DNA from 3 places in the Oceanobacillus sp. FSL W8-0428 genome. Region 1 is predicted to be linked to each of the others. Evidence: a T-box and tRNA genes for the amino acid it is inferred to sense, from the RefSeq annotation. Region 1 holds a T-box; the other regions hold tRNA genes.

Region 1 (10,603 bases):
GCTGCATACAACACAATGAGAATACCTGCACTGCTTAAATAAAGTATAGTAGTGGATGCACTTGCGAAAAACTGAACGATTGGGGTTAGATACTCGCCCAAAAATGTTATTGCCGGCTGACTTAAGATAACTAACAGAATAAATCCTATCACAATTGCTGTTCCAATATATCCCGGCTTCAATAGATAGAACAACGGAAAAGCAAACGCAAACATCGCAAGCGTAATTCCTGCTCCAATTGCTATATCTGTCCAAGTGAAAGCTCTATTAAACAAAGAAAAAAGAACAATGGTGATACCGATAGATACCGCCATATAAAAAATAGCGCCAATATATCTAGAAGCAATAATTTGCGTACGTGTATAAGGTAAAGAATTCAATAAAATATTTGTTTCTGCCTTTTCATCATACGAATATGCATTTATTGGAATAAAGAATCCAGCAAACACAATAATAAAAAAGGCAGAAAGATGTGAACCAAAGATAATAAAGAAAAGAATACATGGAATGAATAAATACAACTGAAATTTCTGTATAATCAAATCTCTCCTGATTAAATTAATCATAATGACTATCTGCTCCTTTCATATAGAACATAATCTCTTCTAAACTGGCTTCTTCAATCACAACATGATTTCCGAAGACTTCTTTCACTTTCGTCGCATCCTTTGTTAAAGCCTGAAAACCATTTGGAGAACGATCTATTTTTATAAAATAAGCTTCCGTGTCTGGATCAAGTAATTCCGTACTTCCTTTTACTAATGCATACTGCTCCTGCAGCTCATAAATAGGTTTATCAAAGAGGATTTTCCCTTCGTCAATCAGTACAATATAATCGGCAATCCGGTCGAGATCGCTTGTTATATGTGTGGAGAAGAGAATCGTTCTTTTTCCGTCTACCATTACTTCCTGAAAAATATCTAAAAGCTCCCTGCGAGATGTCGGATCCAGGCCTGCAGTGGGTTCATCCATAATAATTAACTCCGCATCATGGGAAAGAGCAATTGCAATAGAAGCTTTCATCTGCATCCCCTTAGAGAATTTCTTAATCGGCTTATTTAAAGGCAGCTCAAATTGGTTCACATAAGCTTTGAATTGCTGATGATTCCAACGTTTATAAGCAGGCGCCACAATCCTGCTGATATCCTTCAGATTCAAAGATTCATAAAATATATTACTGTCATAAACAAAGCCGATACGATCTTTAATTTCTTTTTCATGACTGGCATAATCCAGCCCGAATACACTTACTTCTCCATTATCCGGCTGCAGCAGATTCATAATAAGCTTCATTGTCGTCGACTTGCCGGCACCATTTGCTCCAATAAATCCAGTTACAAAGCCCTGTTTTATTTGTAAATCCATATTATCTATCGTGAATGCCTTCAATGCTTTCGATACACCACGGAGTTCTATCACATTTTCCATTCCCATCACTCCTCGTACAACAGCTTTAATAATTCCTGCAGTTCTTCATAAGGCAGACCGATTTCTTTACTATTAGAAATAACCGCGCTCAGCTGCTCTTCAATTACTCTTAATTTCTTCTCCCGAATCACATCTAAATTTTGTTCCGCTATAAACGAGCCTTTTCCGACAATGGAATAGATAAATCCCGCTTTCTCCAATTCTTCATAGGCCCGTTTTGTTGTGATCACACTTATTTTCAAATCCTTTGCCAGCTGTCTGATGGAAGGCAGTGCATCTCCTTCCGCCAGCTCGCCTGAAAGAATTGCTGTTTGAATTTGTTTTAAGATCTGCTCATAAATTGGCTCTTTGGAGCTGTTTGATATGATAATTTGCATGTCCATACCTCTTTTTCTGATTGTATATCTACATTATACACAGTATGAAGTATTGAATAAACTCATCCAGCTATAATGAAAATATTTGATCCAATTCGAGAAGTAAAAAAAGAGTAACTATCGTCTGCGTAATAAAAAATTAGGACTATTAAAATTAAGAAGACAAATAAAGTAGATTTAAGAAAATGAACAGACTTCGTAAATTTTGTATCCAGTAACGTTCTCAATTGTTTCAGACATTCATCATGCATCATCCCGTTTTGTCCATTCTGAAATATTGACTGGAGCAAAATTCATTCATATATATTCTTTCCTCTTACATAGTCAATCTGCTTATAAAAATTCTCAATCAGAAACTTATTTCCTGGCACGTACTTTAAAGATAATTTGATAAAAAGGAAATAATATTATATGAATGGTGGCAAACAGTAAAATCACATTAAAAAATGGTATTTCGTAAAAATTAAACCATCTTGTAAAAATATCTTTCTGCAGCATTTCATTCCCAAACTTACCAAATTCAAAATCCATAACCAAAGGCGTGCCATCAACAATCATCAATATTAAATTGAGACTTATAAAAAAACCAATCTGAATTACCCATGCTTTCATTTGCATTCTCTTCACTTAAACTATTGTATATATACTATATTAACAGTATATACAAAATAAAGTATTTTTTTCAACCATAAATTATAAAATCGAAAAAGACCTTGAATAAATTCCAAGATCTTTTAACAGTTGTTGAGTCATTCAATTTAAAGCAGATTGCTGCACCAGCTTCTGTTTCTCCTCTTCAATCTTTCCTTTATCTATCCTTTCAAAAAGCGCCACAACTTTGTTCACCTGCTGCGGAAGATTACTTATTTCCTCCCATACCAGCTCTTTGATTGACAGCATTTCTTGAACCTGTTTTGTAGAATAAGGCAGAAATGGATACAACAGCTGCGTCGTATTTACAATAATATACACACAGGTTGCTAAAGTTTTATCAGCTTCCTCAGGATTTTCTTTTACCTGCTTCCAAGGTGCCTGAAAATCAAAATACTTATTTGCTTCCCGTATAAAGTCAAATATCTCGCTCAATGCCTGCTTCAATTTCCCTGTTTCCACAAGCTCTCCAATGACTGGATAAAGTTTTTTTACTTTATCCACTATCTCTGCTTCTGGATCTGCCTGAGGGATATTCGAATCATTATTTTTCTCAATAAGCTTCAGTGTACGATTGATAAAGTTTCCATACGCCCCTAATAATTCACCGTTATGACTAAGGATAAATTCCTGCCAGGAAAAATCCGCATCCCGGTTTTCAGGAGCATTAATGGTCAGGAAATAACGCAGTGAATCCGGGTGGTAGGTATCCAACACATCCTTTATCCAGACAGCCCAGTTATTGCTGGTAGAAATCTTTCTTTTTTCCAAAGTAACATATTCATTGGAAACAATATGGGTAGGAAGCTGTTTCTCCCCAAGTGCCAATAATAGAGCTGGCCAGATAATGGTATGAAACGGAATATTATCCTTTCCATGTACATAGTAAGCTTTTGTGGAATTATCAGGTTGCCACCATTTATCTATATCTTGCTGATGCTCTTCTCCCCATGCCTGACTCGCGGTTAAATAACCCGCAACAGCCTCCAGCCATACATAAATTTTCTTCCCTTCGAATCCTTCTACAGGAACATCAATCCCATTAGGAAGGTCTCTTGTCATTGCTCTTTCCTTCAGCCCTTCCCGCAAATAACGCTTTGAAAATTGAAGGGCATTATCACGCCAGCGTTCTTTCTTCTCTGCTTGATTGACTGAGGAAGTAAGCTCATTTGAAAAATTGCCAAAGGAAAAGTAATAATGTGCTGTTTCACGTATCGCCGGCTCTTCGCCGCAAAGCTTACATTTTTTATCCTGCAGTTCAAGCGGATCAAGAACAGCAGAGCAATGATCACACTGATCTCCCCGTGCATTTTCTCCACAGACTGGACATCGTCCTTCTACAAAACGATCTGGTAAAAAGCGCTTATCCTTTTCACAATATGCCTGTTCTGTTGTTTTCTCCTCTAAATACCCTTTATCAAGCAGGTCTAAAAAGATTTTCTGTACTGCCTGATGGTGGAATGTGCTATCTGTTCTCGTGTAATAATCGTAGGAGAAGCCTAGTTTTTCAAAGATGTCCACAAACTCCTGATGGTATTTTTCAGCAATGATCTCAGTTGTCGTCCCTTCCTGTGATGCACGGATAGAAATCGGTGTTCCATTACAATCACTACCAGAAACATACAGAACCTCTTCTCCCTTTAAACGATAATACCTTGCTAAAATATCCCCCGGCAATAAGCTGGCAATATGCCCTAAATGAAGGGAACCATTTGCATACGGCCATGCGCCGCCAATAAATACAGCCATTTCCAACACTCCTCATTTTTATTAATTCAATAGATACAGTTATGAGATAAGGATATTAAGAGGATGTTCAAAAAGTCCAATAAAAATGACACGGCGAATTTCTACGTTGACAATTTTTTCCGATACTCACGTATTATGAAGCATACGCTCCGTCCGTAAAAATTTGTCGCCTTGAACTTCTTGGTCCTATTTATCGGATTTTTTGAACACGCACTTTAAGCAATAAAAAACGCCCTAAGCTTCTTATGTCAAAGAAAGCTTAGGACGAGTATTCCCGTGTTACCACCTAATTTTCACAGACTGCTCACACAGTCTGCCTCCTTCTGTACGTCTGGTGAGTTAATTTCAGCAGATTATACAGTTGCTATTGTAACGAGTGCCTCTCGTCGCAGCCTACTATCCGTTTTGGAGTTCAGTGCGCAGCTCAAAGGTCATTGTTCAATTGGGGGTTTGCTGCCTCATTTCCACCAGCAGAGACTCTCTTTTAGCGCTTCCCAATTTACTTTTCCTTCTCATTGCCTGTTTAACTATTTGTTTTAGTTTACTCTTATTGGACAATATTATCAACTTATTATTTAAAATTAAGTAACCTGCCCAAGTCATATACATGATAAAGCAATATTATTCTTCCAGCTTAAACACACGAGTTGCCTCGACAGCTTTTTGCCAGCCTTTATATAATTTTTCACTTTCTTCATTATCCATTTTGTCCTCGAATGTTTTCTCTACCTTCCATTGCTTAGCTATTTCCTCCTGGCTCTCCCAGAAGCCGATAGCCAATCCGGCCAGGTATGCAGATCCAAGTGCTGTTGTCTCCTGAATCACAGGACGTTCAACGGTTACATCCATAATGTCACTTTGGAACTGCATTAGGAAATCATTTTTCACTGCTCCACCATCAACACGAAGCGTTTTTAATTCCATATCAGAGTCTGTTGCCATTGATTCGATTACATCTCTGGTCTGATATGCCAGTGATTCTAATGTCGCACGGATGAAGTGCTCTTTTTTAGTTCCTCTTGTCAATCCAAATACAGAACCTCGTGCATCACTATCCCAATATGGCGTTCCTAAACCGACAAAAGCTGGTACTACATACACACCATCTGTTGAATCTACACGTGTCGCAAAATCTTCACTTTCAGGACTGGATTCAATCATTCTTAAACCGTCGCGCAGCCACTGAATAGCAGAGCCGGCTACAAAAATACTTCCTTCGAGTGCATAGGTTACTTTTCCATCAACTCCCCATGCGATCGTAGTTAATAACCCACTCTTGGATTCTACAGGTTTTTATCCTGTATTCATTAATAAGAAGCCACCTGTGCCATATGTGTTTTTCGCCATTCCCTGCTCAAAGCATGCCTGCCCAAATAAAGCAGCCTGCTGGTCACCTGCAATACCTGCAATCGGAACTTCCTCACCAAAGAAATGGTAAGATACCGTTTTTGTATATTCTTCAGAAGACGGACGAACCTCTGGAAGCATCGACTTCGGTACGCCCAAAATGTCTAACAGCTCTTCATCCCATTCTAAGTCGTAAATATTAAACATCAATGTTCTGGCAGCATTAGAATAATCAGTAATATGGGTTTTCCCGCCTGAAAACTTATAAATAAGCCATGAATCAACTGTACCGAATAACAGGTCACCAGCTTCTGCTTTCTCTCTTGCTCCCTCTACATTATCCAGAACCCATTTCACCTTAGTTCCTGAGAAATACGGGTCAATTAAGAGACCTGTTTTACTACGGAATGTATCCTCGTATCCTTGTTCTCTTAACTCCTTACAAATAGGCTCTGTTTGACGGGACTGCCAGACAATTGCCTTATAAATTGGTCTGCCAGTATTCTTGTCCCATACAATTGCCGTTTCGCGCTGATTGGTAATTCCAATCCCTTCTATCTGACTCGCTTCAATTCCAGTTTTATTTAACACTTCTGCGATACAGCCAAGCACAGATGTCCAAATTTCATTTGCATCATGCTCTACCCAGCCCGGTTTCTCAAAATATTGCTTAAATTCCTTTTGAGCTGTATCAATAATTTCCCCTTTATTATCAAATACAATCGCCCGTGAACTGGTTGTTCCTTGATCGATTGAAAGAATATATTTCTCTGCCATCCCTGATTCCTCCATTTTTAAATTTAGAAAGTTACCTGATTTAAAAGCTCAGATTTACTTATCACGTTTAGTACGCCCTCTTATATTGCATTCCCTTAATTCTTTTTTCTATTCCTGTCTTTCGCATTGTAACTGGCTATAAAACTCCCTCTTCGAGAATAGAGGAAGTTCGAAAATTCTAATTAGGAGATCAAATAGCCAGTAACGGCCCGATTGGTTCGGGCCTACAGGATGTAACACGACGTCGCAAACTTAGCCTTTGTCCTTTAGACAGCGGAGGAAGGAAAGCCCCCGCCGATTGAAGTTTCATTTTATGAAACAGAATGCTGCGTCCGCTTTTGTTCATTTACAAAAGCTGATGCAAATATGACAACTACCACAATAGTCATAATCCTAAATCCTGCACCCATACTTCCATCAAAAAATGCATGGTAGAAAAAGGCACCGTATACACCGCCGATTATTGTGCCAATAACAGGTATCGGCGCATAGCTCCAATCCGAACCGCCCTTACCTATAATTGGTAAAATAGCATGTGCAATTCTTGGGCCTAAATCCCGGGCCGGATTAATCGCATAGCCCGTCGGTCCACCCAAGGACATACCAATCGCAACAATTAATAAACCAACGATAGCTGGATTTAACCCCTCTGTGAATTCGTTTGCACCAATAAATAATAAGCCCATAACCAATACAAAAGTTCCGATTATCTCACTTACTAAATTGGCCGGATAGCTCCTCACAGCCGGACCTGTTGCAAATACTCCCAGTTTTGCTCCTTTATCCTTTGTTTCTCTCCAATGCGGGAGATACTGAAAGTAAACAATAATTGCGCCGATGATAGCGCCAATTAATTGACCAGATATATATGCCGGCACTTTTGCCCAAGGAAATTCTCCAATCGCTGCAAAGCCTAATGTTACGGCAGGATTTAGATGAGCATCAGATATATTACCTACTGCATAGACCCCCATCGTTACACCTAACCCCCAGCCTAGTGTAACAAGTACCCAGCCGGCGCCAGCTGCTTTTGATTTTTTTAACTCTACACCAGCGACAACGCCTGCCCCTAATATAATCAGAATCATTGTCCCGATTAACTCTGCCATAAATTCAGACATGTTTATCTCCCCTTTGCTAAATAGATAGTTCTACTTGAACTTTACAAGTTCGGGAAATAGGAAAAAAGCTCACACAGATGTAACCGCATTCTCCTTGCTGAGAAGGCGGCCTACTGTGTGAACTTCATCTCCTACACAATCCTTAACTTGTCTTTTAACACCTTACACCAGAATTAAAACGCTGTCAATAATTTCAATTTTACAGCTATGCAAGCACTTTTTATAATTTGAAACTTATGCCTTTGAATAAAAAAGCTCCAAATCTCCTGCCAAAAGGGAGGTTTGGAACTTTTTATATTCTCACTATCCGGCTATTTACAAATGCAATTTCCAGCAAGTCATTCAACTTTTGTAAATTACTTTTTTTGACCAGTATTGCCATTTTCTTCTTCCAAATCATCTTCATATAAATTACTGCGAATTTTAAAGAACTCGAAGGCGTGTGTCACAAATACTTTCAATAGAGCGTAACCCGGGACTGCTAATAAGATACCGACAACTCCAAATAAATTTCCGGATGTCAGGATAATAAAGATAATCGTAATTGGATGCACGCGAAGGTTTCTTCCCATAATCTGCGGAGAAATAAACTTTCCTTCAACAAGCTGTACAATAGTCCAAACAATAATCAGCTTGATAACCATAAATGGAGAAGTAACAATTGCAACGATTAGAGCAGGGGTAATCGCAATCGCCGGTCCAAGATAAGGAACAACATTTGTAAAAGCAGCAATCAGTGCTAATACTGGAGCATATTCCAGCCCAATAATGGTAAACCCGATATACATCAGTACACCTATACAGAAAGCAACAATAATTTGCCCGCGAATAAAGCTGCTGATTTGATGATTCATTTCCTTCAAAATATCAAGGGTTGGCTTCCTCATAGTTACTGGCAGAAATTTAATGAAGTATCCTGGCAGCTTTTCTCCATCCTTCAATAAATAGAATAAGATAAAAGGCAGCGTTATAATTGCCAGAACAATCTCTGTCACTGCTCCAATAACATTGCCAATATTGGAAAAGGCACTATTCACTATATCAAGCGAACGATCAGATAATTGCGTAGCAAATCCCTGCAGGTCAATATATTCTACTAATTGAAACTGATTAATAAAATTCCCGCCGATAAAATCATTTACCATTTTCTCAATATCTGAAATAAACGGCGGCAGACTGGTTATGAAACTCGTAATCTGATCTCTTAAAAAAGGAAAAACAGAGCTGATTAAAATAGTTAAAATTCCGATAATAACTAGGTACAATCCAAAGATAGAATAGATCCGCTTCACCTTTTTCTTTTCCAGGTAATTCACAATTGGATTCAATAAATAATATAGAATCGCAGATAGAATAATTGGCAGCAATACTGTTTTCAAAAGCACAACAAATGGTGTGAACACAAATGAAATATGCGTAAAAATAAGTATGTTTAAGCCAATTAACAATAAGATGACTAAAAATACAACAAAGCGGTTATTTAAGAAAAAACGTTTAAATAAATCTATTTTATCGTTAACGGATTTCAATGCAGCACCTTCTCTTCTCCTCGTATTTCTATGTTACTACTATTATATCGCAAAAAACGACAGGAATCTCTATCCAGCTCATCAATTTTTTCATATTAAAAATGTTAAAGATTTCAGGAAATATTTTCGGTGGGGCGAGTAATCGTAATCCCAATCTCAGCCTAAGTCTTATGAAAGACATTCACCTGACAGCTCGATGAATGCCTTCATTTTCTATATTTCATTTTCTAAAACTAGCAGCTTTTCATAGGCATTTTGTCTTTTTTTATCAAGAATTTCCTTTTGCTCCTGCAGCTTTTGCAGCTCTTCTACTTCTTTCGTCTCCGCCATTCTCAGCTCTATCACATAAATTTCTGCTTCCAACTCTTCAATGTGCTTCTCCAGCTTCTCTATCATTATTGACGAATTCTCTATGCTTTTATACGATTTATTCATATTTTTGCTTGATATTTTAACAGCAGAAGATTGTGCTGCCTGTTTTTCTGACAGCTGCTCTTTCCGTTTTTCCTTTGCCCACGAGTAGTTCCCCAGATATTTCGTTATTCGTTTATCTTCTATCCAATATAAATAGTCAAACTGTTTATCTAAAAAGTAACGATCGTGGCTCACGGCAATCAGACTTCCTTCAAACCCTTCCAAGGTTTCTTCCAATACTTCTCTTGAATCAATATCTAAATGGTTTGTCGGTTCATCCAGTATAAGTGTATTGATATCCTGATGCATCAGCTGCGCTAATCGGAGACGCATTTTTTCTCCGCCGCTTAATTGCGTTACTTTCCGAAAAACATGTTCCCCGTAAAAGAGAAACTTTGCCAGAATATGCCTCGCCTTACCTTCTGTCACTGAAATGGCTTCACGAAAGGTTTCAAGCACTGTCTGATCAGGAGCAATATCATGAAACACATGCTGAGACAGGTATCCATACTTTACATTACTGCCAATAATAACCTCTCCTTGATCCGGCTCTAAATTACCGAGCATGAGCTGGATAAGGGTTGATTTGCCTGTTCCATTCTCTCCGATAATAGCAACGCGATCCTGATAACGGATATGCATCTCTGCATTTTCAAAAAGCAATTTTTCTCCAAATTGCTTTCGTACATCTGTCATCATAATAACGTCCTTGCCGCTCCTTCCTGAACTATCCAATTCCATTTGCATCTTTTTCCGGTTTAACTGCGGTTTATCCAGCTTGTTCATCCGCTCCAATGCGCGCTCCATATTTTTTGCACGCTTATGCAGTCCCTCGTTTGGCGGATTGGCCCGGTTTGCCCACTCTCTCAAACGTTTAATTGCTTCTTTCATCTTCTTTATTTTCTTCTGCTGCTCTTCATAATCCTGGAACTCCCGGATCAGCCTTTCTTCCTTTTCTTTCACGTATCCAGAGAAATTCGTATGATAAACAGCAAGCTCTCCATCTTCTAAATCTAAAATTCTTCCCGCTACCTCATCCAAAAAATAGCGATCATGCGAGATAACGACAACTGTTCCCCCATAATTATTCAGAAATTCACCAAGCCATTCAACAGCCTGCAGATCCAGATGGTTTGTCGGTTCGTCTAATAAAAGTAAATCCGGGTCCTGGAGGAGTATTTTTGCTAAACCGACTTTTGTTTTTTCTCCG
Region 2 (10,603 bases), 450 kb from region 1:
CAATAATAGAAGTATTTACTGGACTAGGAATTAATCTTTCCAAACCAAGCCATTTATCTGAGTTTGGTGAACAGGAGGATGGTTTACGGCTTATACTCGGGGAGCTATCATCTAAGTGGGAAATTAGTAGAAGGAGAATATTGTGCTGATTCAGACTGGAATGATACTAATACAGTTAGCGCTGGGAATTTCACCATTGGTTTTGGGAAAGAATTAACGTTTTTAAAGTATGAATCTCCTCGGCCAAGCTCTGCAATTAGAATTTGAAGCTCGTATGCCCTGGGTGTTAACTGAAAACCCTGAGGATTAAATATAATTGCAAAAGGTAAAGGACTATTAAAGTTTCAGAAATATATACTGCCAGCTCTGAATTTAGTATAATTGCTTCAAAAAGATGTAAATTATCTAAAAACAAAAGTATATATTACTATAGAGCGTAACTATTATCCTGCTAGATCGCAGAATACGAACAGGGGGAAGAAATAGACGTATGTCAGAAAATGAAAATGATTCCTTTCGTGATAAGAACGTAAAGGAAAAAATAATAGCAATTATAGGAATAACACTGCTTATTGTTTTGGCAGTGGGCTTTGTATTTGGGCTTTATTTTTTTGGCCTGGCAGGAGTTTTTAAAATGCTCGGCGTTCAGTATGACTCAATTTGGTCCTTGGTTATTTTTGTTATCTGCATGTTTGGCGTAGGTCTCATACTTGAATTGGTTACTAAATCAATTTTCGTGTTGTTTACCCGAAATATGACGGAAAAAACAAAGATACTTTTTATCCGGATTATTATTGAATTCACATCGAATTGGCTTGTCCTGTTTACCGTGGACGAGTTGATGAATAGTATTACGCTTTCTGTGCAAACAGAGGTTGTGATTGCAGCATTGCTTACCGCAATCGAAATTATTTTTGATGATGACGACAAAGAGAATGAAGAAACAATAAATGAAACGAGGAACTAAATATGATCGGTTTACTTAATATTGGCAGTCTCATGCTTGGACTGATTGCGTGGATACTTCCTGCTCTTGGCTGCTTATTATTTATGCTGACTAAGTTATTTAAAAAATTTGATGACATTACAGTTAAAAACAAAATAATATAATCCATTCCTGCTTTTATTATAACGGTATTCTTTCTGGGGATTATATTATCGAGTTTTGATATACAATGATTTTCTAAACTGGAGGAGCATTCGAATGAACTATAAAAAAAGAATCTAGTTTATTAATGTATTTATAAGTCTATACAAGAAATATGTAGTCTTTAATTAATCGAGATTCAAGATAATGCCAGCATACATTCGAATAAGGAAATTCAAAGCCAATTAAAGCAATGGGTGGCTGATTCCTCTAATTTTATATACCTGTTTTAATGTGCGAAAGTAAGTTGTTATATGTTATTTAATTAAGCTGCAAACTATACTGGTACCATTATCTGCGTAATATTAACAGAGTGAAAAAGGAATTTAATTAGTTATAAAAGAATGCTGCGATAATTGGCTATTTGATAGAGTGGATTAAAAAAATTAAAAAAATGATTGCTTTTTAGTTTGATAGTGTGGTATGATTCTTTTTGTGCTTTTGAAAAGGCGATAACAACTAAAGAAAACTTTAAAAAAGTTATTGACAATAAATCCAATGCATGATATATTAATTTGGTCGCTGTTTTTAAAAGCGACAAAGAAATTGCTCTTTGAAAACTGAACAAAACAACCAGTACGAAAGAAGAAAAACACCTCGTTTTTCTTGAATATTTAAGTCAGAAGTTGACTTCTGAAAGCTAAAGAAACAAACACTTTTATGGAGAGTTTGATCTTGGCTCAGGACGAACGCTGGCGGCGTGCCTAATACATGCAAGTCGAGCGCGGGAAGCGGACAGAACTCTTCGGAGGGACGTTCGTGGAACGAGCGGCGGACGGGTGAGTAACACGTAGGCAACCTGCCTGTAAGACTGGGATAACTCGCGGAAACGCGAGCTAATACCGGATAATACTTATCATCTCCTGATGGTAAGTTGAAAGGCGGCTTTTGCTGTCACTTACAGATGGGCCTGCGGCGCATTAGCTAGTTGGTGGGGTAATGGCTCACCAAGGCGACGATGCGTAGCCGACCTGAGAGGGTGATCGGCCACACTGGGACTGAGACACGGCCCAGACTCCTACGGGAGGCAGCAGTAGGGAATCTTCCGCAATGGACGAAAGTCTGACGGAGCAACGCCGCGTGAGTGATGAAGGTTTTCGGATCGTAAAACTCTGTTGTCGGGGAAGAACAAGTATGATAGTAACTGATCGTACCTTGACGGTACCCGACCAGAAAGCCACGGCTAACTACGTGCCAGCAGCCGCGGTAATACGTAGGTGGCAAGCGTTGTCCGGAATTATTGGGCGTAAAGCGCTCGCAGGCGGTTCTTTAAGTCTGATGTGAAATCTTGCGGCTCAACCGTAAACGTGCATTGGAAACTGGAGGACTTGAGTGCAGAAGAGGAGAGTGGAATTCCACGTGTAGCGGTGAAATGCGTAGAGATGTGGAGGAACACCAGTGGCGAAGGCGACTCTCTGGTCTGTAACTGACGCTGAGGAGCGAAAGCGTGGGGAGCGAACAGGATTAGATACCCTGGTAGTCCACGCCGTAAACGATGAGTGCTAGGTGTTAGGGGGTTTCCGCCCCTTAGTGCTGAAGTTAACGCATTAAGCACTCCGCCTGGGGAGTACGGCCGCAAGGCTGAAACTCAAAAGAATTGACGGGGACCCGCACAAGCGGTGGAGCATGTGGTTTAATTCGAAGCAACGCGAAGAACCTTACCAGGTCTTGACATCCTTTGACCGCTCTGGAGACAGAGTTTTCCCTTCGGGGACAAAGTGACAGGTGGTGCATGGTTGTCGTCAGCTCGTGTCGTGAGATGTTGGGTTAAGTCCCGCAACGAGCGCAACCCTTGATCTTAGTTGCCAGCATTTAGTTGGGCACTCTAAGGTGACTGCCGGTGACAAACCGGAGGAAGGTGGGGATGACGTCAAATCATCATGCCCCTTATGACCTGGGCTACACACGTGCTACAATGGACGGAACAAAGGGAAGCAAGCCCGCGAGGTCAAGCAAATCCCATAAAACCGTTCTCAGTTCGGATTGTAGGCTGCAACTCGCCTACATGAAGCCGGAATCGCTAGTAATCGCGGATCAGCATGCCGCGGTGAATACGTTCCCGGGTCTTGTACACACCGCCCGTCACACCACGAGAGTTCGTAACACCCGAAGTCGGTGAGGTAACCTTTTTGGAGCCAGCCGCCGAAGGTGGGACGAATGATTGGGGTGAAGTCGTAACAAGGTAGCCGTATCGGAAGGTGCGGCTGGATCACCTCCTTTCTAAGGATATATAACGGAATTTTGTACTTGGTTGTTTGGTTCAGTTTTGAGAGAGCAATCTCTCAAGGAACTTCTGTTAAAACCGTCACGTCCATGTGACAACACAGAAGTCACCACATCCGTGTGGAAGCTTGTACCTTGAAAACTAAATAAGAGTAACAACGACATCAAACTTTAGAAATAAGGCAAAAAAGCTATTGATATAGCAACACAACTGATTACGAAGTAATCAGCAAACTTATTCCAAAACTTTAGTTAAGTGAATAAGGGCGCACGGTGGATGCCTTGGCACTAGGAGCCGATGAAGGACGGGACTAACACCGATATGCCTCGGGGAGTTGTAAGTAAACTTTGATCCGGGGATTTCCGAATGGGGGAACCCACTGTTCGTAATGGGACAGGACATCTATCTGAATACATAGGGTAGATGAGGCAGACCCGGGGAACTGAAACATCTCAGTACCTGGAGGAAGAGAAAGAAAAATCGATTTCCTGAGTAGCGGCGAGCGAAACGGAAAGAGCCCAAACCAAGAAGCTTGCTTCTTGGGGTTGTAGGACACTCCATTGGAGTTACAAAGAAATTCTTTAAACGAATCGACTTGGAAAGGTCAGCCGAAGAAGGTAACAGCCCTGTAGTTGAAAAGGAATTTCCTCCGGAGTGTATCCTGAGTACGGCGGAACACGTGGAATTCCGTCGGAATCCGGGAGGACCATCTCCCAAGGCTAAATACTACCTAGTGACCGATAGTGAACCAGTACCGTGAGGGAAAGGTGAAAAGCACCCCGGAAGGGGAGTGAAATAGAACCTGAAACCGTGTGCCTACAAGTAGTCGGAGCCCGTTAATGGGTGACGGCGTACCTTTTGTAGAATGGACCGGCGAGTTACGATTGTATGCAAGGTTAAGTGGAAGACACGGAGCCGTAGCGAAAGCGAGTCTGAATAGGGCGAATGAGTATGCGGTCGTAGACCCGAAACCGTGTGATCTACCCATGTCCAGGGTGAAGGTCAGGTAACACTGACTGGAGGCCCGAACCCACGTATGTTGAAAAATGCGGGGATGAGGTGTGGGTAGCGGTGAAATTCCAATCGAACACGGAGATAGCTGGTTCTCTCCGAAATAGCTTTAGGGCTAGCCTCAAGATCGTGAGTACTGGAGGTAGAGCACTGATTGGACTAGGGGCCCCTACCGGGTTACCGAATTCAGTCAAACTCCGAATGCCAGTTACTTCAACTTGGGAGTCAGACTATGGGTGATAAGGTTCATAGTCGAAAGGGAAACAGCCCAGACCGCCAGCTAAGGTCCCAAAGTATACGTTAAGTGGAAAAGGATGTGGCGTTGCACAGACAACCAGGATGTTGGCTTAGAAGCAGCCATCATTGAAAGAGTGCGTAATAGCTCACTGGTCGAGTGACGCTGCGCCGAAAATGTACCGGGGCTAAACGTATCACCGAAGCTGCGGATTGTTCTTACGAACAATGGTAGGAGAGCGTTCAAAGTGCAGAGAAGTCAGACCGTGAGGACTGGTGGAGCGCTTTGAAGTGAGAATGCCGGTATGAGTAGCGAAAAAAGAGTGAGAATCTCTTTCACCGAATGCCTAAGGTTTCCTGAGGAAGGCTCGTCCTCTCAGGGTTAGTCGGGACCTAAGCCGAGGCCGACAGGCGTAGGCGATGGACAACAGGTTGATATTCCTGTACCACCTCATGATTGTTTGAACAATGGGGGGACGCAGGAGGATAAGGAGTGCGCACTGATGGATGTGCGTCCAAGCATGCGAGGAAGTCAGATAGGCAAATCCGTCTGACATATTTCTGAGCTGTGATGGGGAGGGAAATAGAGTACCGAAGTTCCTGATTTCACACTGCCAAGAAAAGCCTCTAGTTAGATCATAGGTGCCCGTACCGCAAACCGACACAGGTAGGCGAGGAGAGAATCCTAAGGTGAGCGGGAGAACTCTCGTTAAGGAACTCGGCAAAATGACCCCGTAACTTCGGGAGAAGGGGTGCTCACTTGTGAGTGAGCCGCAGTGAATAGGCCCAAGCGACTGTTTAGCAAAAACACAGGTCTCTGCGAAGCCGAAAGGCGAAGTATAGGGGCTGACACCTGCCCGGTGCTGGAAGGTTAAGGGGAAGAGTTAGCTCTTCGGAGCGAAGCTTTGAACCGAAGCCCCAGTAAACGGCGGCCGTAACTATAACGGTCCTAAGGTAGCGAAATTCCTTGTCGGGTAAGTTCCGACCCGCACGAAAGGTGCAACGACTTGGGCACTGTCTCAACGAGAGACCCGGTGAAATTATACTATGCGTGAAGATGCGCATTACCCGCGACAGGACGGAAAGACCCCGTGGAGCTTTACTGTAGCCTGATATGGAATGTTTGTGCAGTTTGTACAGGATAGGTGGGAGCCTTTGAAGCGTGAGCGCCAGCTTACGTGGAGGCACCCGTGGGATACCACCCTAACTGTATGACCATTCTAACCCAGGACCGTAATCCGGTTCGGAGACAGTGTCAGGCGGGCAGTTTGACTGGGGCGGTCGCCTCCTAAAAGGTAACGGAGGCGCCCAAAGGTTCCCTCAGAATGGTTGGAAATCATTCGTAGAGTGTAAAGGCAGAAGGGAGCTTGACTGCGAGACCTACAAGTCGAGCAGGGACGAAAGTCGGGCTTAGTGATCCGGTGGTTCCGCATGGAAGGGCCATCGCTCAACGGATAAAAGCTACCCCGGGGATAACAGGCTTATCTCCCCCAAGAGTTCACATCGACGGGGAGGTTTGGCACCTCGATGTCGGCTCATCGCATCCTGGGGCTGTAGTCGGTCCCAAGGGTTGGGCTGTTCGCCCATTAAAGCGGTACGCGAGCTGGGTTCAGAACGTCGTGAGACAGTTCGGTCCCTATCCGTCGTGGGCGTTGGAAGTTTGAGAGGAGCTGTCCTTAGTACGAGAGGACCGGGATGGACACACCGCTGGTGTACCAGTTGTTCCGCCAGGAGCATAGCTGGGTAGCTACGTGTGGAAAGGATAAGTGCTGAAAGCATCTAAGCATGAAGCCCCCCTCAAGATGAAACTTCCCATCACTTCAAGTGAGTAAAATCCCTCAGAGACGATGAGGTTGATAGGTCCGAGGTGGAAGCGTGGCGACACGTGCAGCTGACGGATACTAATCGATTGAGGACTTATCTAAGTTTTTTGATGTCACGTTACTCTTATTTAGTTTTCAGGGTGCAAATCCTAAATAAATAAGTCTGGTAGCGATAGCGAAGAGGTCACACCTGTTTCCATGCCGAACACAGAAGTTAAGTTCTTCAGCGCCAATGGTAGTTGGGGGATTCCCCCTGCAAGAGTAGGACGCCGCCAGGCAATCCTTATTTCACAGTACCTTAATGGTAGAACTTCGGTTAATAACCGACTGGTCGTAGATTTGAAGTTTAACTTTTAAAATCTGCCTGTGAAATTATTTATTTTCCTATTAACTGGAAAATAATACCTGGCCCGTTGGTCAAGCGGTTAAGACACCGCCCTTTCACGGCGGTAACACGGGTTCGAATCCCGTACGGGTCACCAATAATGGAGGATTAGCTCAGCTGGGAGAGCACCTGCCTTACAAGCAGGGGGTCGCAGGTTCGAGCCCTGCATCCTCCACCATATAAGACTTATAAATTCATATCGCGGGGTGGAGCAGTCTGGCAGCTCGTTGGGCTCATAACCCAAAGGTCGCAGGTTCAAATCCTGCCCCCGCAACCAAAATGGTCCGGTAGTTCAGCTGGTTAGAATGCCTGCCTGTCACGCAGGAGGTCGCGGGTTCGAGTCCCGTCCGGACCGCCATATACCACCTTGGATCAACTGATAGAACCGCTGACTTGTAATTAGAGAGTCACAGGTTCGAATCCCTTTAATTCTTCCATACATAATAGTTAATTGGCTTGGTAGCTCAGTCGGTAGAGCAGAGGACTGAAAATCCTTGTGTCGGCGGTTCGATTCCGTCCCGAGCCACCATCTTAAATATGCGGGTGTAGTTTAGTGGTAAAACCTCAGCCTTCCAAGCTGATGATGAGGGTTCGATTCCCTTCACCCGCTCCATTATTAAAGTGGGCCTGTAGCTCAGCTGGTTAGAGCGCACGCCTGATAAGCGTGAGGTCGGTGGTTCGAGTCCACTCAGGCCCATTACTTATATATATTTATGATGCAAATCTCATACATTTGTATGTTAATATAAGAATTATCATGATGACCTTAACTCATGCCCAACAGCCTTCTAAGCTGCGGGTCAATGATTTAAACCCTCTCTATGAGGTCTTTTTTTAGGAAAATTACTCGATGACTGGAAGCTACTCCCGTAAAGAAGACAAGTTGTGAGAGAGTTTTTTTTTTGCATACATATTTATAACTTTCCCTCTTTGTTTGCTCCATTTTTCTCTTCAAAATCCTTTTTGCCGTATATAGCACATTCAATCGAAATTTATTTCAAAATAAAATTAGCCCTCAGCTTCAAACTAAATTATGAGGATGCTATAATTGGTTTTTCAAACTATCTTTAAAGGGAGAAATATACATGCAATTATACGACAAACCAATGAGAGCGTATTTACATAATGATTTAGCAGCCTTTGAATCAGAGGAAAATGACAAACATCTTATTTATTTTTTTGAAAAGGGTTACGTAACAGTTCTTGGTGAGTTTGATTCTGATAAGCATGCTGGAGGAAAAGCCTGTATTATTTTTAATCAGGATGATGTGATATCTGTTGAAAAAGGAATGCTGCGTTTTATTGATGTTAAGAGTTAATGAAAATAATAATAGAGCTAATGTTGAAAAATGAGCTTATTTGTGCTGTTAAAACTGCATTGCAGCTAGATGGGATGATCAAGTAGCCATTAGAAGAAACATCTTTTAGTTCGGCATTCAAAAATGTGACAGATAAGTTTATCGTGCCCCTTTCAATAGTAACGGAAGACCAAAATAAATGTTAAACTGGAATAATATATTTATTTCCCGGAAGGAGTTTAGTTACCCATGAGTAGTCCACTTCCTAAAATCGGTAAGCCTGCAATGAATGCCCTTCATCATATAAATATTAAAACAATTGAAGATGCTGCTAGGCTTGATGAAACAACACTGCTTAAAATTCATGGTGTCGGACCAAAAGCAGTCAGCATATTAAGGGATACACTAACAGAAAAAGGATTAAAGTTTGCGGAGAGTAATCAGCTCTCATTCACTCCTGACTTTGCAGTTCTTGGTGATTTAAAATGTGACAATGCCCCCAAAAGAAGAATTATTCGTGATTTTATTATAGGGCGTGCCGCCGGCAAGGAAGAAATATTAAAAGATGTCTTAACGGAGGACGTTATATGGTGTGTGATTAATAGGGAGGAGATTCATGGATTTCTGAACTTTTCTCAAAAAGTATCTGAAACAGATTACCCTGTCAGCAGCGTGGAAATAGCTATGAATCTTACCCATGGTAAAGAAGGAGCTTCACATACAACCATGACGTTAAATGATGGCAGACAGATTTATATTGCAGATTTTTTTGGGTTTGCCAGCAATAAAAAAGACGCTAAGATTAAAATGATTACAACTTATTTTGCGGGCCAATATTAATTCGGTTTCATGATCGACAATGCTTTTTGGATTAATTTGTGTGGAAGTCAAGAAAACCGGTGTTTCGTATAAAAATCCGGTTTTCTTGACTATTAAAAAGTTATTTGTATCGTTTAATTGACAAAGAGCATCTAAAGTTTTTTAAGATAGACTCTTGCCCTAATTTGTAATAGTAATCTAAAAGAATAAACAGCTACCTTTTATCTGACCAAGCCTCTGCAACTGCTAACAAATCTTTACCGGATTTATTGTCAATTGCCAGCAATAATAATCCAGTGGAGACACACTGAAGGAAGCCCCATTCCCAAATGGCTTGTTTGTCCACACCTGTTAGCATACTCAAATGGGCACACCGTTCCATACCTTTTTCTACAGGATGGTGCTTGTATTCTTCAGTCCATTCTCTCATCAAAACACCTAAATCATAAGCTTTTTCGTAGATTATGCCATCTGGATCAATCAATTTAAACTGATTTTCTTTGGATGTATCTTGTAAAATATTCGTGTTATGGGCATCCCCGTGAACGAGTACATGATTTTTCGGATTCTCTTCCTTATGTCTTGAGTGGAGAAAACGATAGGCAAATGCAATCGTCCCCTCTGAGCATGGGTAATTTAACGATTTCCAGGTGCTTTCAATAAACCCGCTAAACCAAGAAAAAACCTCTTTGTTGCTTTGCAATGTGGAATGCTGGAAAGGAACAGTCCATGTTTTTTGTAAGGTTGAGCAAATAATGTTAATCTGCTCAAGAACTGGTTTGCCAGTCTCTTTTAAAGGTTTCCCGAGGCGTCCTAATAAAGAAGCCTTTTTATCGTAATCATAGGCAAATAATTTTACATATCCATTGCCGTTTGCCAGCTCTAAAGCTTTTATCGCATTAGAAAAATCAACTTGCCAGACACTATCAGGCATTTCCATTTTTATTACATACTCGTTTCCTTGCCCGTTTACTGCATTTGCTACAAAAGCAGTTGAACCGCCAAATAAGGTTTGTCCAACTTTAATTTTCCATTGGTTTTCAAGTTCTAAAATAACATCGTTCAGTTTCTCCAGCCATTTTTTCCCGGCTTCACCATTGGCAGTGGCTCTGCTGATTACAAGTGGTGGAATTTCTCTTTCATACTTCATATAACTTTATTTAATGTAGATAATAAGATGTGGTAGAAAGCTTCTTTATCTACCGTTCTTGCAATGTCTACATTTCCATTTTTATTTGTTGTAAAGAATGTGGAACCCATCGATGATTCCTCATTTGTTTCAACGGCGACAAAGCCTTTTTCAAATTGGCATATTTCCGGGTGGAAAATGGAAACGGCCACTAAAGGGTCATGTAACGTTAATTGATTGGAGCTTTCTAACCAGGCATTCCCAAAGTCGAGAACTGCTTTGGTTAAACTTGAATTTGTGTGAAACAATTCATTTGCCCGTGCTGCTTCAATAGTAAGCCTCCCCGTAACCTCAAGTGGAATAGCTTTATGGGCTTTTACGTTGGAAGCAAACACGATTTTTGATGCCAGTGGATCTGCCCAGGAGTTCCAATTATACCAAGGCTCAGGCAATGGTTCTTTTGCAAAATATCCATTCATCAGATATAGACCTTTTAATAGACCGGGAGCGTCCGGATAGTCACGAAATAGAGC
Region 3 (10,603 bases), 2.0 Mb from region 1:
CCCTGTATTCATCTTTTTGGTTTTTGTATCTTCTATATTGCTGATGTAATTGCATAAGAAAACGACTCCTTCTCCTTTTATTTTTAGCGAAGGAATCGTATCTATACAAAAAGCTTGCAGAAGTTTAAATTTCTGCAAGCTTTTTGTAATTATTTATTATTTCGCAGCTTCGTAATTGTTAGCTACTTGATCCCAGTTTACTACATTCCAGAATGCTGAAATGTATTCCGGGCGTTTATTTTGATATTTAAGATAGTATGCATGCTCCCATACATCCAATCCTAATAATGGTGTTTTGCCTTCTGTTAATGGTGAATCCTGGTTTGGTGTGCTTGTGATTTCAAGCTCGCCATTATTTAATACCAGCCATGCCCAGCCAGAACCAAAGCGTCCTGCTGCTGCAGCTGCAAATTCTTCTTTAAATTTGTCTAAAGAACCGAATTTGCTGTTGATTTTATCAGCCAGCTCTCCTGCAGGTTCTCCGCCGCCATTTGGTGACAGTGTCTTCCAGAAAAAGCTATGGTTAGCATGTCCACCGCCATTGTTGCGTACTGCTGTGCGGATGTCTTCAGGAACCGCGTTTAAATCGCTGACAAGCTCTTCTACGGATTTATTTTGCAGATCTTCATGTCCGTCTAGTGCATCATTTAATTTTGTAACGTAGGTGTTGTGATGCTTCGTATGGTGAATATTCATTGTTTCTTTATCGATAGTTGGTTCTAATGCATCGTATGCATAAGGTAATTCTGGTAATTCAAATTTTGCCATGTGTAACTCCTCCTCTAAATAAATGATGTTTTTTTAAGCTCTTCACTTATTAAGGTATCAAAGGAAAGTATTTCTTGCAAATATTTTGCACTCACCTCTATCGTCAATTCCTTATAAAACAACAATTTTAAAAATAGATTATTTCTATTTTTGATTTAAAGAAACTTTTTTGCCTTAAAGAACTGTTATTATCTAACCGGATTTTCTTCACAATCTTAGGCAATACCTATTTCAACAAAGGAAACAAGAGGATTAAAAAGGAGCATAAAAAAACAAGCCTTAAGCTTGTTTTTAAAGATGGCTCGGGACGGAATCGAACCGCCGACACAAGGATTTTCAGTCCTCTGCTCTACCGACTGAGCTACCAAGCCAAAAAGATGAACTTCCATAGAAAAGCTCTGCATTATTCTTTTATAATATATGTATGGAGGAGGTAGAGGGATTCGAACCCCCGCGCGGTTTGACCCGCCTGTCGGTTTTCAAGACCGATCCCTTCAGCCAGACTTGGGTATACCTCCCGGCAGAATAAATGGTGGACCCTGCAGGACTCGAACCTGCGACCGATCGGTTATGAGCCGATAGCTCTAACCAACTGAGCTAAGGGTCCTTTCACTATTTTTAATGGGGCGACCGGTGGGGATCGAACCCACGTATGCCGGAGCCACAATCCGGTGCGTTAACCACTTCGCCACGACCGCCATGTAATAGTAGTTTATGTATTTTTTTGGTAGCGGCGGAGGGGATCGAACCCCCGACCTCACGGGTATGAACCGTACGCTCTCGCCAGCTGAGCTACACCGCCATGGCTCCACAGGTAGGATTCGAACCTACGACCGATCGGTTAACAGCCGATTGCTCTACCACTGAGCTACTGTGGAATAATGTTTTTTAATGGTTCTATGTCAAATGTGGTGGTGGAATATCATTCCTCCACCTCTTTATTTATAAGCTTGCTTTAAGACAAGCTTTACCTCTTGTTGCCATAGAATTTTCTTTCTCATTCGATCAAACTGTTTAATCCCATAAGATAATCTTTTTAATACTTTAATCGTATTATTAACGCCTTCTATGTAGCCATTATTAAAGGGATACATAAAAGAATGCAGAATTTCTTGTTGCCATCTTTTAAATGTACGTGCGACACGATGAAATCCCTCTAACGCGGATGCATTCAACTTCTCCAGGCACGCTTCTAATCCAGCAGTTGCGTTGTGCGCATCACTTTCCTTAAACCACGTATCCAATTCATGCTTTAAACCATAAGCTTCCTTTAAGCGGGGATCTATCCTTAATAATTGCTCGACTTTCTTCTTCTGATCATCTGAACAGGTTGTCCATGATTTCCACAGAAGTTTTTTGGAACGTTTCATTCGAATTCGATCTTTCTTGGGCAGCTCCTTTTGAACTTCACGGCGGACCTCATCTAGAGCCCAATAGGCCTGACGCATAAAGTGAAAACGGTCAGCGATAATCAGAGGATTTCCCAGTGCTTTTCGAATTGCTTGTTTAAACGCTTGAGATAAATCCATTACTACCATTTCTACTTTACCTGTATCACAGGACTTTAAGTACGCTTCAATGGTTTCCACTTTTCGATTTGGCAAGATATCGATAATTCTTCGGTTCTCCACATCGACCACATTCAATTGAAACCTCTCTCCATCCGCGTCACCTTTAAACTCATCGATCGCAATGACTCGCGGCAACACTTTGCTGGTAGTTAACTCCTTCTGATCAAACCACCGTAAGACACGATTCACTGTTACTCCGGTTACTAGCGCCGCTGTACGAAAGGAACTCACCGCTGCATGCATCATCGCTGTCGTTTGCACACTCGCCATACAACGTTGATACCGATGAATCATTTGTAGACGCTCATAAAATGTGTGATGACACGACGTGCAAATATAACGTCGTTTTCGCAGGGAAAGATGAACTTCCTTGGTTGTAAACGCTGGTCCTTGAATGCTTTGCCAACGATAGCCATGTATCCGCTTGGTTCTTTTACGGCAAAAAGGACATTTCTGCATACGCTGTTTCGTGAATAATTCTGCAATAAAATAACTTTCTTCTTCTCTGATATCCCACACATCTACATGCGTATCTTTAATTCCTAACAACTCTGTGATAAAATGATGATGCACTCTTTTCCTCTCCCATTCCTTTTGTCTCGACAACTCAAGGTTACCAGAGAGAGGAAATAGAGTGTATTTTTTTGTCTCCGTTCCATCTGGCGATGGAACGGAGGGCACCACCACATTCAGTATAGAGCCCAATTTTAAAAATAGATTATTTCTATTTTTGATTTAAAGAAACTTTTTTGCCTTAAAGAACTGTTATTATCTAACCGGATTTTCTTCACAATCTTAGGCAATACCTATTTCAACAAAGGAAACAAGAGGATTAAAAAGGAGCATAAAAAAACAAGCCTTAAGCTTGTTTTTAAAGATGGCTCGGGACGGAATCGAACCGCCGACACAAGGATTTTCAGTCCTCTGCTCTACCGACTGAGCTACCAAGCCAAAAAGATGAACTTCCATAGAAAAGCTCTGCATTATTCTTTTATAATATATGTATGGAGGAGGTAGAGGGATTCGAACCCCCGCGCGGTTTGACCCGCCTGTCGGTTTTCAAGACCGATCCCTTCAGCCAGACTTGGGTATACCTCCCGGCAGAATAAATGGTGGACCCTGCAGGACTCGAACCTGCGACCGATCGGTTATGAGCCGATAGCTCTAACCAACTGAGCTAAGGGTCCTTTCACTATTTTTAATGGGGCGACCGGTGGGGATCGAACCCACGTATGCCGGAGCCACAATCCGGTGCGTTAACCACTTCGCCACGACCGCCATGTAATAGTAGTTTATGTATTTTTTTGGTAGCGGCGGAGGGGATCGAACCCCCGACCTCACGGGTATGAACCGTACGCTCTCGCCAGCTGAGCTACACCGCCATGGCTCCACAGGTAGGATTCGAACCTACGACCGATCGGTTAACAGCCGATTGCTCTACCACTGAGCTACTGTGGAATAATGTTTTTTAATTAGCAACAAAATATAATTTATCATGTTATGTAGATTATGTCAACAACTTTTTTTGCGGTGTTGCAAAAGTTTTTATCAGAAGTTGACTGCAAGAATTATAATAGCACGTAATATAACATATTTCAACAAAAACTTTTAAAACTTATATAATTTCTTTTAGTTAATAGTAAATTAAGCTGCTTTTCGTATGAATTCCATTAAATTCATTCATTTAACAAAGACTCTGCCTGAAAAATAAACAGACAGAGTCTTTTATACAAATTAATAATTAATGCTCTTCTAAAACATTTTGTGCAATATTTACAGCATGATCACCAATTCTTTCTAAATTACTTAAAACATCTACAAAAACGATACCTGCTGTTCCATTACAAATCCCCTCATTCATTCGAATGATATGATTTTTACGGAATTTACGTTCCATTTTGTCAATTTGGTCTTCTTTTTGTATAACTTCTAAAGCAGCTTCCTTATCATTCGTTTCTAAGGATTCCACAGCCTGCTTAACTGTCATATAAGTTAAATCGAACATTTTGTTTAAGTCTTCAATAGCTTGCTCCGTCAGCGAAACTTTATTTGACATTTTATAGTCAACCAACTCAACAACATTTTCAAAATGGTCGCCGATCCGTTCAATATCACGGATAGTGCTCATTAATCCGGTATGCTCTACACTCTCAGGTTCTGTTAAGTTGGTAGAAGCAATATCCACTAAATACTCTGTAATCTTACGGTCGAGGTTATTTAGTGCTCCCTCAATTTGCAGAGCCATCTCTGAACTCTTTGGATTTTGTGTAGTGATATAATTATGCGTTTCTTCTAATCCCTGATACGCATATTTCCCCATACGGACCACTTCCAATTTAGCCTGGGCAAGCGCCAGTGAAGAAGACTGCTGAAGAAAAATGGAATCTAAATGCTTTGGCTTATACTCAATAACAACATCATCCCCAGGCACAAGTTTAGTAATCAACCATGCTAAGAAGCCAATGAATGGAAACTGAATAATGGTATTTGCTACATTATAACTGCCATGGGCAAAAGCAATCGTCATTTCCTTATTAAGATTTAATGCCGTCTCTAAATAACTCACAAAATTTGTAAATGGAAACAGAAGTATCATAAAGATAACTGCACCAATCAAGTTAAAAGTTACATGTGTATATGCAGCACGTTTGGCGGCAACAGAAGTTCCAATACTAGCTATAACCGCTGTAATCGTTGTACCGATATTATCACCAAACAATACTGGAATAGCTGCATCTAACTCGATAGCACCCTGTGCAAATAACCCCTGCAAAATACCGATGGTTGCTGTTGAGCTCTGTACGATTACAGTAAAGACTGTACCAATTACAACCCCCAGGATTGGCGTATCACTCATTGTAACCGTCAGTTCATGAAATGCATCTAAAGAACGGAGCGGTGTCATTCCACTACTCATTAATTCGAGTCCAAAGAATAAAGAACCAAATCCAAATAATGCCTGTCCTACAGCTATAATCCTTTGCTTTTTAAAGAAAAAGATTGTAAAGGCACCAAGTGCTAAAATAAGTAACGAATATTCTCCAATATCAATTCCGATAATAAATGCTGTAGCAGTAGTACCGATATTGGCACCCATAATAACACCAATAGCCTGTCTAAGTGTCATAAATCCTGCATTTACAAGTCCTACAGTCAAAACTGTAGTTCCTGAACTGCTTTGAATAAGTACCGTTACAAGAATACCGGCAAGTACACCCAAAAATGGGTTGCTAGTAAACCGGTCTAAAATATCCCGCAATCGGTCCCCTGCAGATTTTTGGAGGCCGTCTCCCATCATTTTAATCCCCATAAGGAATATACCAATTCCTCCAATAAATTCAATAATTAACTTCTGAACATCGATATCCACGTAAACTTCATCCCTTCTACCTCTTATGTAAACTTTTGTAGAAATTTGCGCCTCATTCATTATTGATGATTCTAAAGAGAATGTAAACATGTATTAAGAAAAATTTACATAGATTTAATATTTGTTTACATTCAAAGAGAAAGGGATGCTTAGTTTTTGTTTTTCTCATGAAAATATGTATAATATTAGAAATAAATGCATACAAATAAAGGATTCACCTCCATTTTTATGAAGTGAATCCTTCTTCAGGGATTTCTATATAAATCAATCTTCTTGCAGCTCTTCTACACGAACACTCGTGCCGTCTACTGCAACTACTTTAATTGGTGTACCCTTTTTAATCCAGCGTCCTCCGGATACGGCACTGTAGTGTTTTTTATTTACTTCAATTGTGCCGGATGGCCTAAAGTCTGTCAGTGCCATTCCTTCTTCTCCTAATAGAGCTTCATATTCTGCACTGAGCGAGCTGTAGCCCTCTTCTTTTGTAAGTCGATCGACTAAGGCAATTTTGGTCCACATCTCCCTCCGTTTAAATACCTTTAAGAATACTAAGGAGGAAAAAGCACCAACAATGATGCTGATTACTGCATAGAGACCATTTGCAAAAGTCGGCTGAGGCATTGCAACAGCAACTATCATTAAAACCAGTCCTATTGTCGCCAGCGTTCCATCATTAATTACTTTCCCATCAATAATAATCAGTAATATTCCTAAAAAGTATATAATAAACATCAGTAAGACCGAATTGGTTTCCGTATACACAGTAAAATAAACTGTAATAAATCCTAAGCCCAATACACCAAAAATACCACGCATATTTACGAATATTTCTCCTAATATAAATAAAGTTCCGAAAAATAAAGCCAGGAATCCAATCCATTGTAATTCAACTATGTCCATACGCTTCACACCCTCTCATTGTCCTATTACTATATGTACGTATGAATGAAATAATTAGTTTCATAAAAGGAGATTTTTTTATGGGTTTTTTACGTAGAATTTCCCTGATTACTCTTATTATATTAGTTGCTGTAAGTATTTTTCAAGACTTAGCTCATTCTGGCAGCGGAATCTCCCTTTCAAATAAAACTGATTCAGAATTGCCGCCGTTTGAGGCGGTTCCTGTCAAAGTAAAGCCGGGAGATACCGTATTGAGCATTACAGAAGAAATTCAAACTGCATCTGGGTATACCGTTGCAGTCGATATTATTTTGGAAGCTTTTGAATCATTAAATCCAAATACTTCACCAATTGAAATTCAAGTACATGAAATATATTACTTTCCACTGTTTCAAGAAAAATAAAAAAAGGCTGAAATTCAGCCTAAGAAAGAAATGGAATAAAGAAAAACGCAGAAATTAGTGAAAGAATTCCAGCTATAATACCTATGATACCAAGTGTATTTGTTCCTCTGCTTCTCGCTACAAAGCCAAATACAATACTGGCAGCTCCAAGAATAACCGGCCAGGTAAAGAAAGAAATAACAGCCAAAATAATACTCCCCCAACCATACAAGGTACCTGGGTTAAAGCCCTTTTCTTCTTCAAAATCCGGCAATTCAGAATCGGTAAGCTCCGCTGAAAACTCCTCCATTCTTTTACTGTCTAATTTATTATTTATATGCTCATGCTCTGGGCCTTGCCCATGATTTGGTGCATCTTGGACATTGTTGTCCTGATTTTTATCATTCATGAAATAAACTCCTTACTTTTAGAGGATGTTCAAAGAGTTCAACAAAAAATGAATTTCTTGAACATACGCTTTTAGATTTATATGGTTAGTTTACGGAATTTAAATCATTTCAAACAGGTATCATACGGCATTGCAAGAAAAGAATGGTATAATTATTTTGTTCTTTGCATATATTTACATGATGGATGAACATAAGGTGAATAATACATCTACAAAGGGAGCGGTATTATGTCTTTTTTTATAAAAGAAATGATAAAAAATAAACTTCGTAAATTAACCTCAGGTGAAATCTTACACTACAGCAGCCAATATGGCTTCTCCATAACACCTGCACAAGCTGATCAGATAGTGAACTACTTAAGAGTTTCTTCTCCAAATCCATTTGATCAGGCAGATCGTGACCGCTTTATGGCAGAACTCGCGAAAATTACGGATCAAAAAACAGCACTGGCGACACAGCAGTTAATGGATGAGGTTATTAAATCATATGGTCTGGAGCATTTATTTTAAAAACACCAAAAAAGATGAGCAATTTTTAATTTGCTCATCTTTTTTGTATTTATAGAGACATTTATTTGCCTTCCATAATTATTTCTTTTAAATTCTCTTGGAAATTTCCTTCACGCAGCATAGCTATTTCATGTTTATATGGTGCTTTCTTATTTTTCTTATCTGTGCCTACATATGGTGTCTCAAGAATTTTAGGCAGGTTACTAAGCTGTGGATGATGAACAACTTTGTGAAGCGCATCAAATCCGATATAACCAAAACCGATGTTTTCGTGACGGTCTTTATGTGCCCCACGGTCATTTTTACTGTCATTTACATGCACAACTTTCAGCCGGTCTAAACCGACAATTTTATCAAAAGTGTTCAATACACCATCGAAATCATTTACAACATCATAGCCTGCATCGTGAATATGACAGGTATCCATACAAATAGAAAGGTGTTCATTATGCGTCACACCATTAATAATTTCAGCCAGCTCCTCAAATGTACGTCCCATTTCAGAGCCTTTTCCAGCCATTGTTTCTAGAGCAATTTGAACATCATTTTTTTGTTCAAGCACTTCATTTAATCCTTCAATAATTTTAGGGATGCCTTTGTCTGGGCCTTCACCGACATGAGCTCCTGGGTGAAGAACAATTTGTTTCGCCCCCAGAGCCTCTGTACGCTCGATTTCACTCCGCAGAAAATTAACACCCAATTCAAATGTCTCTGGCTTCACGGTGTTACCAATGTTAATAATGTATGGCGCATGAACAACGATATCAGATATTCCATTGGACTCCATATGCGCCAAGCCTGCTTCGATATTTAATTCTTCAATAGGCTTTCTTCTTGTGTTCTGCGGTGCACCTGTATAGATCATAAATGTATTTGCACCGTATGAAGCAGCCTCTTCACTGGAGCCTAATAACATTTTTTTACCATTCATAGAAACATGAGAACCTATTTTCACCATATTTATTCCTCCTAACGCTTTTTCCTTCTTTGTTCTTTTGTCAGTTGTCTTTTAATTTGCTGTTGCTGCTGCTTCTGCTTTTTCTTGTAACCCGGTTTTACTTTCTTAGCTTTTCTTACCTGCTTCCAGGCTTCCCGATCTGTACTTGTATCTTCGGTTTTACGGCGCTGTCTCGCATTCCAGGATTTATCCTCTATCCATTCTCCCTGCTTCACCTCTACATAAGAGAATTCCAAGCCTTTTTGTTCCAATTTTTCAATTAAAGGGGCATCATTTTCTGTATATATACTGATAGCTGTCCCCTCTAAGCCGGCACGGGCTGTTCTGCCGACACGATGAATATAGAAATGCTCTTCTTTTGGAAGCTGTGCATTAATGACATGACTTACTCCCTTGATATCGATTCCCCGTGAAGCCAGATCAGTTGCAACTACATATTGATAACGCAGCTGCTGTATCTCTTTCAGGACACGTTTTCTTTCTCTTGGAGTTAAACCGCCATGAATGACACCAGCAGATAACCCGTATCCCTCAAGCACCTCTGCTAATTCATTTGCTTGTTGCTTGCCATTGGTAAAAATCAGCGCTAAATAAGGATGAATCGTCTGAGAAATTTCCCAAATAACCTTTGCCTCATCGCGATGTTTCTTCCGAATCAGACGATGCTCCATTGTCTCTGGAGAAAAATGCTCTTCTATTTTAATATACTCTGGATTTCTCAAATATTTTTTGAAGAAATGCTGCAGTCTTTGAGGAATTGTTGCTGAGAAAACAAGCAGCTGTATTTCCTGTTTCGAGCGTACTAATAATTGATCAACTTCCTCAATAAAGCCTAGATCAAGCATTAAGTCTGCCTCATCAATAACAAAGGTTTCCGCGCTATATATAGACAATGCTCCATCCTTTACTAAATCTAATATTCTTCCAGGAGTACCTACCACAATCATTGGGGGCGTTTTTAATTTTTCAACCACTTTTTGTTTATCTGTGCCGCCAACAAGCAGCTTTGCTGTCCATTTTTCCGTCTTATCAGCAATAGTAATGATTTTTCTTACTTCGTTATACAGCTGTGTTGCCAGCTCTCTCGTTGGTGCAGTAATAACAAACTGGACTTTTTTTTGATTTTCATCCAGGTTTTGAAACAATGGTAATAAAAAAGCGTGGGATTTACCTGAACCTGTTCTGGATTGGCCAATAACACTTTTGCCATCCAGAATAGAAGGAATCACTCGTTCCTGAATCTCTGTCGGTTTTCTAAATTCCAGCTCTTGAATAATATTTTGCATCGTGCTATCCAGGGATAATTCTGCAAATGTTTTTTCCATTTGTTTCCCTCCTTGTAATCTATTTTTAGAACTTCCTCTTTTATACAAATACGAACGGATCTGTATTTACTTCAGATACATAAACCTTCGACTGGAATGCAGGAATTTCCTGTATCAGCTTATTCTGTGTTGCTGTTTTCATAATCTTCTCGATATAGTGCCCGGCATCGATAACTGTCAGCCCCATCTGCTCCGCATCTTGAGCAGCGTGAAATGTCATATCTCCTGTAATATAAACATCTGCTTTTTTCCTGAGTGCATGACTGACATATTTCTCTCCGCTGCCGCCTAAAACAGCAACTCTTTTTACATTCTTTTCTATATTACCAGAAACACGCACTTGAGGCATATCTAAATTCTTTTTGACGGTGTGAATAAATTCTTTCATCGATACAGATTCATCTAAACT

Evidence for each region. A T-box is a leader RNA that pairs with one kind of tRNA and senses whether it is charged. The one in region 1 lies ahead of metG (methionine--tRNA ligase), so its partner is inferred to be a tRNA-Met.
Region 2: it encodes a tRNA-Met, which carries the amino acid that the T-box ahead of metG (methionine--tRNA ligase) is inferred to sense. The anticodon was not compared.
Region 3: it encodes a tRNA-Met, which carries the amino acid that the T-box ahead of metG (methionine--tRNA ligase) is inferred to sense. The anticodon was not compared.

Annotation. Positions count from the first base shown of each region.
Region 1 is NZ_JBBORB010000001.1:2,229,521-2,240,123, reverse strand. Features, by position in the region: gene MKY30_RS10450 (ABC-2 transporter permease) at 1-566, opposite strand, end outside; gene MKY30_RS10445 (ABC transporter ATP-binding protein) at 559-1,428, opposite strand; gene MKY30_RS10440 (GntR family transcriptional regulator) at 1,434-1,805, opposite strand; gene MKY30_RS10435 (YfzA family protein) at 2,163-2,417, opposite strand; gene metG (methionine--tRNA ligase) at 2,559-4,205, opposite strand; T-box leader at 4,463-4,730, opposite strand; partial or broken gene glpK (glycerol kinase GlpK) at 4,827-6,329, opposite strand; gene MKY30_RS10420 (MIP/aquaporin family protein) at 6,641-7,450, opposite strand; gene MKY30_RS10415 (AI-2E family transporter) at 7,807-8,979, opposite strand; gene abc-f (ribosomal protection-like ABC-F family protein) at 9,193-10,603, opposite strand, start outside.
Region 2 is NZ_JBBORB010000001.1:1,777,483-1,788,085, forward strand. Features, by position in the region: gene MKY30_RS08150 (hypothetical protein) at 1-149, shown strand, start outside; gene MKY30_RS08155 (regulatory YrvL family protein) at 491-967, shown strand; gene MKY30_RS08160 (hypothetical protein) at 970-1,110, shown strand; rRNA gene MKY30_RS08165 (16S ribosomal RNA) at 1,805-3,367, shown strand; rRNA gene MKY30_RS08170 (23S ribosomal RNA) at 3,621-6,541, shown strand; rRNA gene rrf (5S ribosomal RNA) at 6,602-6,717, shown strand; tRNA gene MKY30_RS08180 (tRNA-Glu) at 6,847-6,921, shown strand; tRNA gene MKY30_RS08185 (tRNA-Val) at 6,927-7,002, shown strand; tRNA gene MKY30_RS08190 (tRNA-Met) at 7,025-7,101, shown strand; tRNA gene MKY30_RS08195 (tRNA-Asp) at 7,106-7,182, shown strand; tRNA gene MKY30_RS08200 (tRNA-Phe) at 7,278-7,353, shown strand; tRNA gene MKY30_RS08205 (tRNA-Gly) at 7,364-7,437, shown strand; tRNA gene MKY30_RS08210 (tRNA-Ile) at 7,448-7,521, shown strand; gene MKY30_RS08215 (hypothetical protein) at 7,910-8,143, shown strand; gene MKY30_RS08220 (DNA-binding protein) at 8,372-8,962, shown strand; gene MKY30_RS08225 (aminoglycoside phosphotransferase family protein) at 9,156-10,091, opposite strand; gene MKY30_RS08230 (nucleoside hydrolase) at 10,088-10,603, opposite strand, start outside.
Region 3 is NZ_JBBORB010000001.1:4,215,526-4,226,128, forward strand. Features, by position in the region: gene MKY30_RS20240 (MFS transporter) at 1-55, opposite strand, end outside; gene sodA (superoxide dismutase SodA) at 157-768, opposite strand; tRNA gene MKY30_RS20250 (tRNA-Phe) at 1,067-1,139, opposite strand; tRNA gene MKY30_RS20255 (tRNA-Ser) at 1,194-1,286, opposite strand; tRNA gene MKY30_RS20260 (tRNA-Ile) at 1,299-1,375, opposite strand; tRNA gene MKY30_RS20265 (tRNA-His) at 1,391-1,466, opposite strand; tRNA gene MKY30_RS20270 (tRNA-Met) at 1,494-1,570, opposite strand; tRNA gene MKY30_RS20275 (tRNA-Asn) at 1,572-1,646, opposite strand; gene MKY30_RS20280 (ISL3 family transposase) at 1,707-2,912, opposite strand; tRNA gene MKY30_RS20285 (tRNA-Phe) at 3,218-3,290, opposite strand; tRNA gene MKY30_RS20290 (tRNA-Ser) at 3,345-3,437, opposite strand; tRNA gene MKY30_RS20295 (tRNA-Ile) at 3,450-3,526, opposite strand; tRNA gene MKY30_RS20300 (tRNA-His) at 3,542-3,617, opposite strand; tRNA gene MKY30_RS20305 (tRNA-Met) at 3,645-3,721, opposite strand; tRNA gene MKY30_RS20310 (tRNA-Asn) at 3,723-3,797, opposite strand; gene MKY30_RS20315 (Na/Pi cotransporter family protein) at 4,081-5,709, opposite strand; gene MKY30_RS20320 (NfeD family protein) at 5,974-6,609, opposite strand; gene MKY30_RS20325 (hypothetical protein) at 6,690-7,013, shown strand; gene MKY30_RS20330 (hypothetical protein) at 7,033-7,401, opposite strand; gene MKY30_RS20335 (DUF2624 domain-containing protein) at 7,630-7,911, shown strand; gene MKY30_RS20340 (deoxyribonuclease IV) at 7,973-8,869, opposite strand; gene MKY30_RS20345 (DEAD/DEAH box helicase) at 8,881-10,194, opposite strand; gene MKY30_RS20350 (Nif3-like dinuclear metal center hexameric protein) at 10,235-10,603, opposite strand, start outside.